One region of the Bradyrhizobium sp. Bra64 genome, then DNA from elsewhere that is predicted to be linked to it. Evidence: riboswitches for the same ligand, from Rfam matches in the RefSeq annotation. Region 1 holds a riboswitch; the other holds the start of a gene.
What was found. Region 1 has a riboswitch for glycine ahead of gcvT (glycine cleavage system aminomethyltransferase GcvT). Riboswitches for the same ligand answer to the same signal wherever they lie in the genome.

Region 1 (8,185 bases):
TCAGTGCCGCGATCGCGGGCCTGAGGTCGCGCACGGCGCCCGATGAGCCCGGATATTGCAGCAGCGCGCCGAGCACGTCGGCCTTGTCGAGATCGGCGAGGGGATCGCCGACGACCAGGGTCCAGCCCAAGGGCTCCGCGCGGGTGCGCATCACAGCCAGCGTCTGCGGATGCACGTCCTTGTCGACGAAGAAGGCCTTTGCCTCGACCTTCGAGTGCCGCTCCGCCAGCGCCATGGCTTCGGCCGCTGCGGTCGCCTCATCCAGCAGCGAGGCGTTGGCGACGTCGAGCCCGGTGAGGTCGCAGATCATGGTCTGGAAGTTGAGCAGCGCCTCCAGCCGGCCCTGGCTGATCTCGGGCTGGTAGGGCGTGTAGGCCGTGTACCAGGCCGGGTTCTCGAGGATGTTGCGCTGGATCACCGCGGGCAGGATCGTGCCGGAATAGCCTTGGCCGATCAGCGAGGTGAAGACCTGGTTCTGGCTTGCGAGCTCGCCCATATGCGCGATCGCCTCGGTCTCGCTGAGCGGCTTGCCGAGATCGAGCGGCGCGGCCTGCCGGATCGAGGCCGGCAGCGTCTCCGCCATCAGCGCGTCGAGGGTCCTGGCGCCGACGGTCTCCAGCATCGCGGCGACATCGCGCGCGGAGGGGCCGATGTGGCGCCGAACGAAGGTGGCGGCGGCGTCGCCGTTGGATTTGCGGTGCGCGGTCATCGCTTGCTCCATCGCTCTTTAAGCCGTGTGTGCCTTGTAGGCGGCTTCATCCATGAGGCCGCCGAGCTCGCTCTTGTCGGCGATCCTGATCTTGAAGAACCAGGCCTTGCCCTGAGCATCCGAATTGATCAGCGCCGGCTCGCCCGCGAGCTCGGCGTTGGTCTCGAGCACCTCGCCCGAGATTGGCGCGTAGACGTCGGAGGCGGCCTTCACCGATTCCACGACGGCGGCGGCTTCGGTCTTCTTCAGGGTGCGGCCGATCTTGGGCAGCTCGACGAACACGACGTCGCCGAGCTGCGACTGCGCGTAGTCGGTGATCCCGACGGTGGCGACGTCGCCGTCGATCGCGAGCCATTCGTGGTCGGAGGTGTACAGCGTCGTGGTCATTGTCTTGTCCTCAGCGTTTGTAGGTGTTTTTCACGAAAGGCATGGCGGCGACGGTGAGCGGCAGCCGCTGGCCGCGCACCTCGGCGAACAGTTTCGTATCGAGCGCGCTCAGGCTCGTCGGCACATAGCCCATCGCGACCGGTGCATTCAGGCTCGGGCCGAAGCCGCCGGAGGTGACCTTTCCGATCGGCTCGCTGGAGGCCGCATCCGCAAACAGCAGCGCGCCCTCGCGCACCGGCGCGCGGCCCTCGGTGCGCAGCCCGACGCGGCGGCGGCTTGCGCCGTTGTCGAAATGAGCGAGGATCTTGTCGGCACCGGGAAAGCCGCCGGCGCGCGCGCCGCCGCTGCGGCGGCTCTTCTGCACCGACCATTCCAGCGCGGCTTCGACCGGCGTGGTCGTGGTGTCGATGTCGTGGCCGTAGAGACAGAGGCCTGCCTCGAGACGCAGGCTGTCGCGGGCCCCCAAGCCGATCGGCAGCACATCCGCGTTGTCCAGCAGCGTCCTGGCGAGGCGCTCGGCGTCGCCTGCGGGGACCGAAATCTCGAACCCGTCCTCGCCGGTGTAGCCGGAGCGCGAGACGAAACAGTCGAGGCCGGCGACCTTGTGCGGGCCGGCATCCATGAATTTCATGGACGGCGCCTCTGCACACAATTTCGCCAGTGCCGATTCCGCCTTCGGACCCTGCAACGCGATCAGCGCGCGGTCCGCCAGCTGCTCGATGACGCAGTCGCCGGAGAGATTCGCGCGCAGATGCGCCTCGTCCTGCTCCTTGCAGGCGGCGTTGACGACCAGGAACAGATGATCGCCGAAATTGGCGACCATCAAATCGTCCAGCAGGCCGCCGTCCGCATTGGTGAACTGGGCATAGCGCTGACGCCCCGGCGCGATCGCCACGACGTCCTGCGGCACCAGCCGTTCCAGCGCGCGGGCGGCGTCCTCGACCCTGCCGGATTTCGGCCGTAGCGCGAGCTGTCCCATATGGGAGACGTCGAACAGGCCGGCTTGGCTGCGGGTATGGAGGTGTTCCTTCAGCACGCCCGCGGGGTACTGCACGGGCATGTCATAGCCCGCGAACGGCACCATCTTGCCGCCGAGCGACACGTGAAGATCGTAAAGGGGGGTGCGTTTCAGGGATTCTTTGTCGTCACGCGCAAGCATTACGGGGCCCTCGGCGGTTCCCCGGGAACGATTTCCCGTGGACACCAGTCGAAGCCCCATCTGTCGCTGTGCCTGAGAGTATTATCCCGTCGGCGGACGCTGTCCGGGTCGACCTTTAGAAGGTCATCGCCCGTCGGCGCCTCTTTCCAGATGTCGTCAAAGCCACGCGGTCCTTTTGCCTGAGAGTTTCCGGGGCGGTTGCTCCTTCGGCGCCGGCTGCCTAAAGCCGGTCTCTCCCGACGTGGCCGTACGATACAGATGGGTACAGACCACAGGGCGGCCAAGCCTGTCAACGCGGCATCGGCGGCTTTCAACGGGATTGCAACGGGATTGCAACGGGATTGCAACGGGGATTGCGCGCCTGCGGCAACCCACTGATCCGGTTGCACAGTTTCTGGACAGCGAAGCTGGCCTTGTCTAAAAGCGCTTTGGCCCGCAGATATCAGCCCAAACTTGCGGTTTGGATGGCGTATGGCGGGTCCAAGCACACCCGATTGGATGAACATGAGCGGCGTCAACGAGATCAGGTCGACCTTTCTGAACTTCTTTGCCGAGAACGGCCACGAAATCGTGTCGTCCTCGCCATTGGTGCCGCGCAACGATCCGACGTTGATGTTCACCAATGCCGGCATGGTGCAGTTCAAGAACGTCTTCACCGGCGTCGAGAAGCGGCCCTATCAGCGCGCCACCACGTCGCAGAAATGCGTGCGCGCCGGCGGCAAGCACAACGACCTCGACAATGTCGGCTACACCGCGCGCCATCTCACCTTCTTCGAGATGCTCGGCAATTTCTCGTTCGGCGACTATTTCAAGGAGCGCGCGATCGAGCTGGCCTGGAAGCTGATCACGTCCGAGTTCGGGCTCAAGAAGGACAAGCTGCTCGTCACCGTCTACCACACCGACGACGAGGCGGCGGGCCTGTGGAAGAAGATCGCCGGCTTCTCCGACGACCGCATCATCCGCATCCCGACCTCGGACAATTTCTGGGCGATGGGCGACACCGGGCCGTGCGGCCCGTGCTCGGAGATCTTCATCGATCGCGGCGAGCACATCTGGGGCGGACCGCCGGGCAGTCCCGAGGAGGACGGCGACCGCTTCCTCGAATTCTGGAATCTGGTGTTCATGCAGTACGAGCAGGTGACGAAGGAGGAGCGCGTGGCGCTGCCGCGTCCCTCGATCGACACCGGCATGGGGCTGGAGCGCATGGCCTGCATCATGCAGGGCGTCGACAGCGTGTTCGAGACCGACCTGTTCCGTCATTTGATCGACGCGACATCGTCCGCGCTCGGCAGCGGGCCGAACGAGCAGACCGTGGCCTCGTTCCGCGTCATCGCCGATCACCTGCGCTCCTCCGCCTTCCTGGTCGCCGACGGCGTGCTGCCCTCGAACGAGGGCCGCGGCTACGTGCTGCGCCGGATCATGCGCCGGGCGATGCGCCATGCGCAGCTGCTCGGCGCCAAGGAGCCGCTGATGCATCGCCTGGTCTGGGCGCTGGTGCGCGAGATGGGCCAGGCCTATCCCGATCTGATGCGCGCGGAAAACCTGATCGAGGAAACGCTGCGGCTGGAAGAGACCCGCTTCCGCAAGACGCTGACCCGCGGCCTTGCCATCCTCGACGAGAAGAGCGCGTCGTTGAAGAAGGGCGACATGTTCGACGGCGACGTCGCCTTCACGCTGTACGACACCTACGGCTTCCCGCTCGATCTGACGCAGGACGCGCTGAAGTCGCGCGGCATCAGCGTCGACCAGGCTTCCTTCACCGACGCGATGGAGCGTCAGAAGGCCAAGGCGCGCGCGTCCTGGGCCGGCTCGGGTGAGGCGGCCTCCGAGGCGATCTGGTTCCCGCTGCGCGAGAGGCTGGGTGCGACCGAATTTCTCGGCTACGAGACCGAGAGCGCCGAAGGCGTCGTCTCCGCGCTGGTCAAGGACGGCAAGGAAACGGGCAGCCTCAAGGCCGGCGAGACCGGCGCGCTGCTGCTGAACCAGACGCCGTTCTATGCGGAGTCTGGCGGCCAGGTCGGCGACACCGGCGTGCTGACGGGCGATGGCGGCATCAAGTTCCGCGTCACCGACACGCAGAAGAAGCTCGGCGATCTCTTCGTCCATATCGGCACATTGGAGAGCGGCGAGCTGAAGCTCGGCACCGCGCTGCAGCTCGAGGTCGATCACGGCAGGCGCTCGTCGATCCGCGCGCACCACTCGGCGACGCATCTCATTCATGAGGCGCTGCGCCAGGTGCTCGGCGACCACATCGCCCAGCGCGGCTCGATGGTTGCGCCGGATCGCCTGCGTTTCGACTTCGTGCATCAGAAGCCGATCACGGCGGAGGAGCTCGCCCGCGTCGAGGACATCGCCAACAACGTGGTGCTTGAGAACGACGAGGTCACGACCCGCGTCATGGGCGTCGACGAGGCCCGCGAGGCCGGCGCGCGCGCCCTGTTCGGCGAGAAATATGGCGACGAGGTTCGCGTCGTCTCGATGGGCCGCACCGCGCGCGAGCGCGGCGCCAACGCGCTCGGCTGGTCGGTCGAGCTCTGCGGCGGCACGCATGTGAAGCGCACCGGCGACATCGGCCTGATCACGCTGACCGGCGAGAGCGCGGTCGCCTCCGGCGTGCGCCGCATCGAGGCGCTGACCGGCAATTATGCACGCAAGCATGCCAACGACACCATGGCGCTGGCCAAGACCGCGGCCAATGAGCTGCGCACCTCGATCGACGACGTCCCGGCGCGCATCGCCGCGCTGATGGACGAGCGCAAGAAGTTCGAGCGCGAATTGTCCGACGCCCGCAAGAAGCTCGCGATGGGCGGCGGTGCGGCGAGCGGCAATGGCGCAGCCTCAGGCGTGCGCGAGGTCGGCGACGTCAAGCTGATGGCGCGCGCGGTCGAGGGCATCGAGATGAAGGATCTCAAGAGCCTCGCCGACGACGGCAAGAAGCAGATCGGCTCCGGCGTGGTCGCCATCGTCGGCGTCACCGAGGACGGCAAGGCCGGTGTCGTGGTCGGCGTCACCGCGGATCTCACCGCGCGCTTCAACGCCGTGAACCTGGTGCGCGTCGCCTCCGAGGCGCTCGGCGGCAAGGGCGGCGGCGGGCGGCCCGACATGGCCCAGGCCGGCGGCCCCGACGGGGCCAAGGCGACCGAGGCGCTGAGCGCGATCGAAAAAGCGATGACGGGCGCTTAGACAGCCATGGGCCTCGTTCCGCGGGGACGTGGCTTGCGCGATCCCGATTTGAGGGATCGCCTCTACGAACTGCTGGAGCACGATCCGCTGGCCTATTCGGCCGGGTCGCGCTTCATCCAGCTGATCATCAGCGTCATCGTGCTCAACGTGGCCGCGATGATCCTCGCCTCGGTGCCGGAGCTGGATGCGCAGTTCGGCGTGCTGTTCTCAGGCATCACTATCCTGTCCGTGATCGTGTTCGCGCTGGAATATCTAGCGCGGCTGTGGACGGTTGCCGGTCACACCCAGCGCAAGGCGTCCGCGCTGTCCGACCGGCTCTCTTATGCCTTCTCGTCGCTCGGCATCATCGACCTCATGGCGTTCCTGCCCGCGGGAATCGTGCTTATCGCCGGCCGGCATGCGACGCTGGCCGCGCTCGGCGTGCTGCCTTTCTTCAAGCTGGTCCGCTATTCGCCGGCGATGCGTTCGCTGCTCGCCGCCGTGCATGCCGAGCGGCGGGCGCTGATCGGCTGCATCGTCATCCTGATCGGCGCGGTCCTGACCTTCGCCTCGCTGCTCTACGCCATCGAGCGCGACGTGCAGCCGGATAAGCTCGGCACCATCCCGCAGGCGATGTGGTGGGCGATCGTGACGCTCGGCACCGTCGGTTATGGCGACGTCGTTCCGGTGACGGCGCTCGGGAAGTTCATCTCCGTTTTCACGATCATCAGCGGCTTCGCCATGATCGCGCTGCCGGTTGCGATCATCTCGACGGCCTTCGCCGAAGAGGTGAAGCGGCGCGATTTCGTCGTCACCTGGGGCATGCTGGCGCGGGTGCCGCTGTTCTCGCATCTGTCGGCCTCCGAGATCGCCGACATCATGCGGCTGCTCCGCGCCCGCACCATCGAGCAGGGCGAGATCCTGGTGCGGCGGGGCGATGACGCCTCGTCGATGTATTTCATCACCGCCGGCGAGGTCGAGATCGCGCTGCCGAGCCAGCATGTGCGGCTCACCGACGGCACGTTTTTCGGCGAGATCGCGCTGCTGCACAAAACCAAGCGCAGCGGCACGGTGACGGCGACGCGCAAGACCCGGCTGCTCGTGCTCGACGCCCAGGATTTTCACGCCCTGATCGCGCGCATGCCGACGCTCGCCGCGCACGTCCACCAGACGGCGAAGGCGCGGCTGGAGGAGACCGGCGATCTCGCCGCGGCGGAGCTGGCGCAGGCCGAGCGCGAGGGCACCGACCGCTGAGACGAATAGTCCCGGCGGTTACTTGCCGTCGAGGAAGGGCGCCACGACCTCGCGCGTCTCCTTGCTGGGCACCACCGGCACGATCTCGAACGTCATGCCAAAGCCCTGGCAGTTCAAAACCCATTCCTGCAACAGGCGTGCGTCGTCGCATTCCATCAGCTGGAAGCAGCGGTCGAAATTCGGCTCGATCCAGCTGCCGAGATATTTGAGCCCATCCGGGAATTTGACGCCTTCATCGCGGACGCGCCGGTAGACCGGAATGGGATCGTGGTCCTTGAAGCGTTCGATCACCATGAAAAGCATCGGTCTCAGCCCTTCTTCAGGAAAACATACTCGGCCGAATAGGGCGCGCTTTTGAACTCGCCGGCCTTCTCGCAAGAGCCCTCGAGCTTGCCGCCATGGGTCTTGATGCGCTGGACGGTGGTGACCGGCGTCAGCACGCCGCTGCCGCGGCGAGAGGCGACCTCCAGCTTGAGCCAGGGGATATCGGCGGCCGTCGCACCCGGCGCGTTGCCGATGGCCTTGCCGACCACGGCGCTGCCGTCGGCATGCTCCCAGTTCGGCCCGGCATAGTGCCGGCCGATGGTCTTGCCCTCGGCGAGCAGGGTGGCGATCGGCTCGCGAAAGGCCCAGGCGAGCTTGCCGTCGGCGGCTGCCTTGCACTCATAGACCTGCGCGCCCTCGGCGTGGACGCTGAGCACGACGCTCTCGCCGGGCGCGGCGATGGCGTCCGGGAGCGGGTCGGCGGCGAAGGCCGGTCCGATCAGGGCCGCGAGCAACAGGCTGGGGGCAGCAAGCTTGATCGACATGATCGCATCTCCGCAAAGGGGTCTCAAAAAACGAACGGGCCGCGCTGGAGGCGCGGCCCGTGATGATGTCTGGCCCAGTCGGGCGAAATTGCGGACGGCTTACGCCGCCAGCTCCTTGGTCAGGTTCTCGGCGACCTTGTCGAGGAAGCCGGTGGTCGAGAGCCAGCGCTGGTCGGCGCCGACCAGCAGCGCGAGGTCCTTGGTCATGTAGCCGGCCTCGACGGTGTCGACGCAGACCTTCTCCAGCGTGTTCGCGAACTTGGCGAGCTCGGCATTGTTGTCGAGCTTGGCGCGGTGGGCGAGGCCGCGCGTCCAGGCGAAGATCGACGCGATCGAGTTGGTCGAGGTCTCCTTGCCCTTCTGGTGCTCGCGGAAGTGGCGGGTCACGGTGCCGTGGGCCGCTTCGGCTTCGACCGTCTTGCCGTCGGGGGTGAGCAGGACCGAGGTCATCAGGCCGAGCGAGCCGTAGCCCTGCGCGACCGTGTCGGACTGCACGTCGCCGTCGTAATTCTTGCAGGCCCAGACGTAGCCGCCGGACCATTTCAGCGCCGAGGCCACCATGTCGTCGATCAGGCGGTGCTCGTAGGTCAGACCCTTGGCCTCGAAGTCCTTCTTGAACTCGCGGTCGTAGATATCCTGGAAGATGTCCTTGAAGCGGCCGTCATAGACCTTGAGGATGGTGTTCTTGGTCGAGAGATAGACCGG
Region 2 (8,185 bases), 150 kb from region 1:
TCGTGCGGCGCGATCAGCGGCGCCAGAATCGAGACCAGCACGATCAGCGCGAGCAAGACCGTCGCCGTGGCGATGATGGGCGTCGAGGTGAGGAATCCGAAGCGCGGCCGCAGCGGCGACGTGATCGGTATGGACGGCTGGGGAAGGGTATCGACCGACATTTTTGTGCTTATCCTTGCCTCAGTACCGGATCCGCGGATCGAGCAGGGTGTAGGCGACGTCGATCAGAAGATTGACGACGACATAGATCAGCGACGTCAGCAGGATCATCGCCTGGATCACCGGATAGTCGCGCGCCAGCACCGCATCCACGGTGAGGCGGCCGATGCCGGGGATGTTGAACACGCTCTCGGTGACGACGACGCCCGAGATCAGAAGCGCAAAGCCGGTGCCGATCACTGTGATCACGGGTACGGCGGCGTTGCGCAGCGCATGGCGCATCATCACGGCAACTTCGTTGATGCCCTTGGCGCGCGCGGTGCGGACGTAGTCCTCGCCGAGCACGTCGAGCATCGCCGCGCGCGTCATGCGCGCGATCAGCGCGATGTAGATGAAGGAGAGCGCGCAGGTCGGCAGGATCATGCGCTCGAAGAACGGACCAAAGCCGGTGCTGATGCTCTTGAAACCTTGGACCGGCACCCAGCGCAGGTCGATGGCGAAGACCTGGATCAGGACGTAGCCGACCACGAACACCGGGACCGAGAAGCCGAGCACCGAGAGACCCATCACGAAACGGTCGATCCAGGTGCCGTGCTTCCACGCCGCGATCACACCTAAGGGAACGGCGACGATGACGGCGAGGATGATGGTCGACAGCGCGATCGAGATCGACGGCTCGACACGCTGGCCGATCATCTTCACCACCGGCAGGTTGGAGATCAGCGAGGTTCCGAGATCGCCGTGCAGCAGCTTGTTCACCCAGGTGATGAACTGCACGATCAGGGGCTCGTTGAGGCCGAGCGAGGTACGGATGCGCTCCAGCCGTTCCGGTGTCGCGTTGTCGCCGGCGAGAATCGCCGCGGGATCGCCGGGGGTGAGGCGGAGCAGGAGAAACACGAACAGTGCGACCACGCCCATGACGGGGACGGCGGCGAAGATTCGGCGAATGAGGTAACCTAACATGCACCTATCTCCGGCTGAGGAACTTGTGGGGCGCCGAGGTGCCCGTGGATTCGTTCGTGTCTATCATGCGTGCCTGTCATTCGGGCTGGGAAAGCCGGCCGGAGATGCCGACCTTTCGGGGCAAATTGTGTGCCAAGGGCAGGGCGGTCGCAAGGGGCCGCCTGCTCCTGATGGAGACCACTCAGGATGCATGACGCAGCTCGCGCTCAACCCCAAGTGAGGGCATGGTGGGCGGCGCGTTGAGCCCGCGCCAGCCGTCGATGGTTCCGGCAATCATCTGCGCGGTCGCTGCCGACAGCGTCCAGCCGAGATGGCCGTGGCCGGTGTTGAAGAACACACCCGGCATCCGCCCTGCGCGCACCACCGGCATCATGTTCGGCATCATCGGGCGCAGCCCGGCCCATGGGATGACTCGCGACGTTTCGACGGCGGGGAAGTTGCTGCGCACCCAATCGACCAGCGGCTGCACGCGATCGGCGCGAATGTCGCGGTTGAAGTCGTTGAATTCGGCGGTGCCGGCAACGCGGAAGCGATCGGCGCCGAGCCGGCTGGTGACGATCTTGGCGGCCTCGTCGAGCAGGCTGACGGTCGGCGTCGCGTTGCGGCTCTCGGCGGTGTCGAGCTGCACGGTGATCGAGTAGCCCTTTACCGGATAGACGTTGACGCGCTCGTCGAGGAGGGCGGCGAAGTGGCGGCTCGCCACACCGGCGCAGACCACGACCCCATCCACGTTCAGCATGCCGCGTGCGGATGCGGCAGCATCGCTTGCAGAGAGATCTGCCCAGCCGACGACAAAGCCTCCGCCGGCCCGGGCGATGGAATCGATATTGGCTTCGTGGATGAAGGTCGCGCCGCGACGCTTGCAGGCCTCGGCAAGCCCGCGGGTAAACTTGTGGATATCGCCGGTCGCGTCCGACGGCGTGTAGAAGCCGCCATAATACTCCTTGCGCAGCGTCGGCTCGATCGCGCGGATTTCTTCCGGCGTGACCGGGCGGCGATCGAGGCCGCCTTCCTGCAACAGCGCGTTGACGCGCAGGCCGGATTCAAAACCCTTCTTGTCGTGATAGATGTGGAGAATGCCGCGACGTTCGAGGTCGAAGTCGATGCCTTCACGCGTGGCGATCTCGAACAGATGCTTGCGGGCTTCGATCGCGAGCCGCGTGGTCTCGATGGTGTTGGCGCGGTAGTTGCCGATGTTGGCGACGAACTCGCTCATCCACGAATATTTGTGCCAGTTCGGCCGCGGGTTCATCAGCAGCGGTGCGTCGCGCCGAAACATCCAGCGCAGGCCTTTGAGGATCGTCGCGGTGCTATTCCACACTTCGGCATTGCTGGCGGACAGCTGTCCGCCGTTGGCGAAGGAGGTCTCCATCGCGGCGTAGCGGTGCTTGTCGAGCACCGTCACCTTGTAGCCGCGTTCGAGCAGGGCATAGGCGGTCGTTACGCCGGTGATGCCGGCGCCGATGATGGCGATATGGGTCATGGCAGGTTCGGGGCTCCCGTGAGTTAGAGTCGGCTAACCGCCGGCCACAAGGCCGTTGGCGGCGCCCCATCTGTCACGGTTACCTGAGAGCTTGATCCTTTGCGGACCTCAGGCGAGGTCTTGCTCCGGACTATCCCCTTCGGTGGACGTCCCGACCAATCTTGGCCGTGCCGTCTCTCTCCAGATCGTCCTGACGATACAGTCCTTTTGCCTGAGAGTTTCCGGGGCGGTTGCTCCGTCGGCGCCGCAAAGAAGGCCGAAACCTTCATTGCGATCTCTCCCGCATCGTCGCGTGGACAATCGAGCAGTACGATGCGCCTTATTTATAGACAAGGCTAAATTTCAACCGCGACTGCCAACGCATTGTGCAGTGCGAAGTTGATCCAACCTATTACTCCAGGGTCGCCAGCAAACCCGCCATCAGCCGGCCGCGTTCGACTAGGCTCTCGACCTCGATGAACTCTTCCAGCGTGTGGGCATTGCCGCCGCGCACGCCGAGTCCGTCGAGCGTCGGGATGCCCATCGCGCCGGTAAAGTTGCCGTCCGAGCCGCCGCCCGAGCTCGCATGCGGCAGCTCGGCGCCGAGCGATTTAGCGATGCCGCGTGCTTTTTCATACAGCGCCATCGTGCCCGCATCCGGCTCCCACACGGGCCGGGTCACGCCGCGCGTCACCTTGAAGGCGACATCATTGGTCGTGCCTGACAGAGCCAGCATCCTCTCGACGCCGCGATCGAGATCGGCCTGCCGCTTGGCCATCGACAGCGCTTCGCCGGTAGCGGTCGTTGCAACGCAATTGACCCATTGTCCGCCATGCACAACGCCGACCGAGAAAGTGCAGTCCTCCGTCGTCATCGCGTCGATCGCAAGGATCTGCCGCGCCATCTCGCGGATCGCCGAGCGGCCCGCCGACAGCGTTGCGCCGGCGTGGCTCGGCCGTCCCGTCGCCTCGAGGTTGAACCGCGCGATGGCGTAACGTCCAGTCGTGACGCCGTTGTCGGCGCGGCCGGGCTCGGGCACCAGCACGTATTTGTTGCGCGCGGCCTCCGCCTCGATGATGTCGCGCGTCGACGGCGTGCCGACCTCCTCGTCGGGCGTGAACAGCACGGTGATCGGCAGCGGCGTCGTGAACGAAGCACTTGCCAGCTGCCGGATCGCTTCCAGCGAGAGATAATTGCCGCCTTTCATGTCGTAAATGCCGGGGCCGTAGCACCTGTTGCCCTCGCGCCGCCATTTCAGCTTCTCGATGGTGCCGGTGGGATGGACGGTGTCCATGTGTCCGGCAATCAGGATGCCCGGCTCGCCCTGCTTGGGATGCGGAAAGCGGGCGCGAACCACTCCGCCAAAGCCGTCGCGGCCGGCGATGCGCTCGATCGTCGCACCCATGATTGCCATCTGGCGCGCGGCAAGATCGAGCATGCGGTTCACGGCACTCGCGTCCCAGGTCGGGCTTTCGCATTCCACCCAACCGCGCAGGCCCTGGAGCATCGCTTCGGAATCGAAGGGAAGATTGGCTGGATTCATCTCAATGTCTCTCGAGCTTCGGAAGATGGAACGCGCATTGCATTGGTGCCGGGCAGGACAGGCGGGAGAGTGTTGTAGTGCCAAACCGATCCTTGTGGAGCCCGCGCGCGCGCCGCCTGGGCTTGCAGCGAAACCGGATTGACGCGCTCGGCGCTGTCTGCAAGTCTCGAAAAGATAAAGGCATTGCATGAGGTTAGTTCGCCCAACGAACGAGCCGGATGCTCAACCAATAATCTGCCTTTGAACAGTTTCACGTCAGGAGAACTTTCCATGTTCCAGTTAATGCGCCGGAGGCCTCGCGCGTTCGCCTCCAAACTTGCGCTGTCGGTCGTCGCGCTTTCGACCGCCCTGGCCTCGCCGGTGCTCGCGGCCGGCAAGACCATCACCGCGGTGATGCATTCGGATCTGCGCATCATCGATCCGATCTTCACCACCGCCTACATCACGCGTGACCATGGCTACATGGTCTACGACACGCTGATCTCGACCGACTCGAACTTCAAGATTCAGCCGCAGATGGCGGACTGGAAAATCTCCGACGACAAGCTCACCTACACATTCACGCTGCGCGACGGCCTGAAGTGGCATGATGGCGCGCCGGTGACGGCGGAAGACTGCGTCGCTTCGCTCAAGCGCTGGGCCGCCGTCGATGGCATGGGCCAGCAGTTGATGCAGTTCACTGCGAGCATCGAGGCGACCGATCCCAAGACCATCACGCTGAAGCTCAAGGAGCCCTACAGCCTGGTCCTCGATTCGATCGGCAAGCCGTCCTCGCGCGTCGCCTTCATGATGCCGAAGCGGCTCGCCGAGACGCCGCCGGACAAGCCGATTCCCGAGCAGATCGGCTCCGGCCCGTTCAAGTTCGTCCAGGGCGAATTCCAGCCGGGCGTCAAGGCTGTCTACGTCAAGAACACCGACTACGTGCCGCGCAAGGAGCCGGCGAGCTGGACCGCGGGCGGCAAGGTCGTGAAGGTCGACCGCGTCGAATGGCTCACCATGCCTGACCCGCAGACAGCGGTGAACGCGCTGCAATCGGGCGACATCGACTTCCTCGAGAACCCGTCGTTCGATCTCGTTCCGGTGCTCGAGGGCAATGCGGATCTCAAGGTCGAGGTGCTGAACAAGTTCGGCTTCCAGACGCTCGGACGCATGAACTTCCTCTATCCGCCGTTCGACAATCCGAAGATCCGCCGCGCCGCGCTCCTGGCAATGAAACAGAAGGACGTGCTCGATGCGCTGATCGGCAATCCCAAGTACTACAAGATCTGCGGCGCCTTCTTCATCTGCGACACGCCGTTCGCGACCGACGTCGGTTCCGAATCGCTGGTCAAGGGCAACGGCATGGCCGAGGCCAAGAAGCTGCTCGCCGAGTCCGGCTATGACGGTACGCCCGTCGTGATCATGGCGCCGGGCGACGTCACCACGCTCAAGGCCCAGCCCATCGTTGCCGCGCAGGCGCTGCGTGAAGCTGGCTTCAAGGTCGATCTCCAGGCCACCGACTGGCAGACCGTGGTGAGCCGCCGCGCCAGCCAGAAGCCTCCGAAGGAGGGCGGCTGGAACATGTTCTTCACCAACTGGGTCAGCGCCGACGTCTCCAACCCGATCTCCAACCTCTCGATCGGCGGCCAGGGCAAGAAGGGCGGCTGGTTCGGCTGGGCGGAGGACGCCAAGATCGAGAAGCTCAAGGACGACTTCGTCCGCGCGGCCTCGCTCGACGAGCAGAAGAAGATCGCGACCGAGATCCAGAAGGAAGCCTACGACCAGGTGATCTACATCCCGCTCGGCCAGTATCAGGCACCGAGCGCGTGGCGGAAGTCGCTCACCGGCGTGCTCGACGGCCCCGCAACGCCGCTGTTCTGGAACGTCGACAAGACCGAGTAGCGCGAGGGCGCGCCTGGCGCCCTTCGTTCCGATCGTTGCGCGGCGCCGCTGTCATCAGCGGCGCCGCTTTCGTTTGTCAGTTCCGCGTCAGCTCAGGAAATGTGCGGTCGAAAGCGCCGCGAATGATTTCAGCGCCGGCAGGCGCGCGCCGGAATAAGCTTCGCGATCAACAATGACTGTCGCGCACGCCCTCGAGGCCTTCGCTTGCGAAAGGCACGGTGAACGCCTCCCGCTCGGTGTTCGACGGCGATCGCTGCGTCGCTGGCCGATCCGAGGCAGTCGGGTCTTCGCGCTGTTCCAGTTCCATTGGGCTCGCCTCTCGAATTGTTGCACGACAACATCGAGTCCGCGGCGAAGTTCCTCACGCGATGGGACGATGATGCGGCTTGAACAGCCGTCCCTTCTCCACCACCAGCACGATCGCGAGCGCAGCCAGCGTCGACAGGAAGAAGCCGACCGAGAACGGCAGCAATGTGCCGTCGAAGCTTTGCCCGATCGCCATGCCGACGACGATGCCGATCAAGGTCGTGATCGAGCCGTAGAGCGAGGACGCGGTGCCGGCGATGTGGCCCTGCGGCTCCATGGCAAGCGCGGTGAAATTGGCGACCATCATGCCGAACGAGAACATCATCAGCGCCGAGAGCACCATGAACAGCGGAAGCGGCAGCGCGCCGAGGCTTTCCGTCAGCAGCATCACGCCCGCCACCGCGGTGTAGAGCGTCAATGCGCCATGCGAGATCACGCGCATGCCGAGGGTCCCGACAAACCTGGCGTTGAGGAAGCCGGCAATGGCGGTGCCGGCCGCGATCGCGGCGAAGGCGAGCGGGAAGTAATGGCCGAGGTGATAGATGCCGGTGAAGACCTGCTGGGCCGAGAAGACATAAGCAAACAACGCGCCCATGACGCTGCCGGCCGCGAGTGCGTAGCCGATAGTCTGGCGATTGGACACGGTCTGCCAATAAGCTGCGAACACGTCGCTGGGGGCGAGGGACCTGCGTTCAGACGGGGGGAGAGTTTCAGGCAGGCGCAGCACGCTCCACGCCAGCGCGAGCAGCCCGTAGAGCATCAGCACGACGAAGATGCCGCGCCATTGCGTGACCAGCAGCACCGCCTGCCCGAACGAGGGCGCGATCACGGGTACCGCGATGAAGATCATCATCGCCAGCGACATCACGCTGGCCATGCGGCGGCCGACATAGCAGTCGCGGACGATCGAGGTGGCGATCACGCGCGTCGCCGAGGTGCCGAAGCCCTGCAGTGCGCGCGCCAGCAGCAGCGTCTCGAACGAGGGGGCGGCGACCGCGAGCACGCTCGCGACCGCATAGACCGCCATGCCGCCGAGCAGCACGGGCCGCCGGCCGAAACGGTCCGACAATGGACCCATGATGAACTGGCCCGCGCCGAAGCCGATCAGGAAGGTCGACAGCACCAGCTGAAGATGGTTGGCGTTGGGAATCTTGAATGCCGACCCGATATTGGGCAGCGCCGGCAGCATCATGTCCATCGCAAGCGGGTTCAGCGCCATGATGGACGCGATCACGATGACGAATTCTGGAAAACCCATGGGCCGGTGTCCCGAGGACACCCAATCGTCGGCATTGACGTCGGACAAGAAGCTCACCTCTGAAATTCAGAGGCTTTATGTATCGTCCATGCTGCGATGCACAAGCCATGTTTCGAGATGGCTGGCAGGCGAAGCCGGAACGGACAACAGTTGGTGAAGAAGCCGCCGTTGGAGCTCTGACATTTACGGGGGGGGGGGACGCTCAGCCGGCGCGACGGGCTTGCCCGAACGGTTCGAATGTCATTTGTCCACCCGGCATCTAATGGTTGTTAGTCACCGTTGATTGGACGAGAGTCCTCGGGAGCGGACGTCCGTTGCCGGTGCGCGGGACAGGTCCGGTCCCTCGTTCGTGCCGGGAGCGATCATGCAGCGATCCAGTGCGGTCTTCGTCACGGGTATCATCTATGCCTTGATCGGCCTGGTCCTCGCGGCCGGCGGCATCTGGCTCGCCGCGTTGGGCGGTTCGATCTTCTACATCATTCTCGGTGCCGGCATTCTGCTCACGGCTGCGCTGCTCATGGCGCGGCGCCGATCTGCGCTGGGCCTGTTTGCCATCGTCCTGGCCGGCACGCTGGTATGGGCCGTCTCCGAGGTGCGATTCGATTGGTGGCCG

Region 2: it holds a riboswitch for glycine, as region 1 does, so the genes downstream of both, NR187_RS27220 (D-amino acid dehydrogenase) here and gcvT (glycine cleavage system aminomethyltransferase GcvT) in region 1, are expected to answer to the same signal.

What each region holds. Positions count from the first base shown of each region.
Region 1 is NZ_JALJRD010000011.1:71,259-79,443, forward strand. It holds gene gcvP (aminomethyl-transferring glycine dehydrogenase) at 1-709, opposite strand, end outside; gene gcvH (glycine cleavage system protein GcvH) at 728-1,096, opposite strand; gene gcvT (glycine cleavage system aminomethyltransferase GcvT) at 1,107-2,255, opposite strand; glycine riboswitch at 2,414-2,504, opposite strand; gene alaS (alanine--tRNA ligase) at 2,760-5,438, shown strand; gene NR187_RS26475 (cyclic nucleotide-gated ion channel) at 5,445-6,671, shown strand; gene NR187_RS26480 (DUF3303 domain-containing protein) at 6,690-6,974, opposite strand; gene NR187_RS26485 (DUF3455 domain-containing protein) at 6,980-7,480, opposite strand; gene NR187_RS26490 (NADP-dependent isocitrate dehydrogenase) at 7,580-8,185, opposite strand, start outside.
Region 2 is NZ_JALJRD010000011.1:220,788-228,972, forward strand. It holds gene NR187_RS27210 (ABC transporter permease) at 1-161, opposite strand, end outside; gene NR187_RS27215 (ABC transporter permease) at 181-1,122, opposite strand; gene NR187_RS27220 (D-amino acid dehydrogenase) at 1,304-2,605, opposite strand; glycine riboswitch at 2,674-2,791, opposite strand; glycine riboswitch at 2,795-2,898, opposite strand; gene NR187_RS27225 (M20/M25/M40 family metallo-hydrolase) at 2,997-4,127, opposite strand; gene NR187_RS27230 (ABC transporter substrate-binding protein) at 4,398-6,008, shown strand; gene NR187_RS27235 (multidrug effflux MFS transporter) at 6,370-7,620, opposite strand; gene NR187_RS27240 (glucose/quinate/shikimate family membrane-bound PQQ-dependent dehydrogenase) at 7,937-8,185, shown strand, end outside.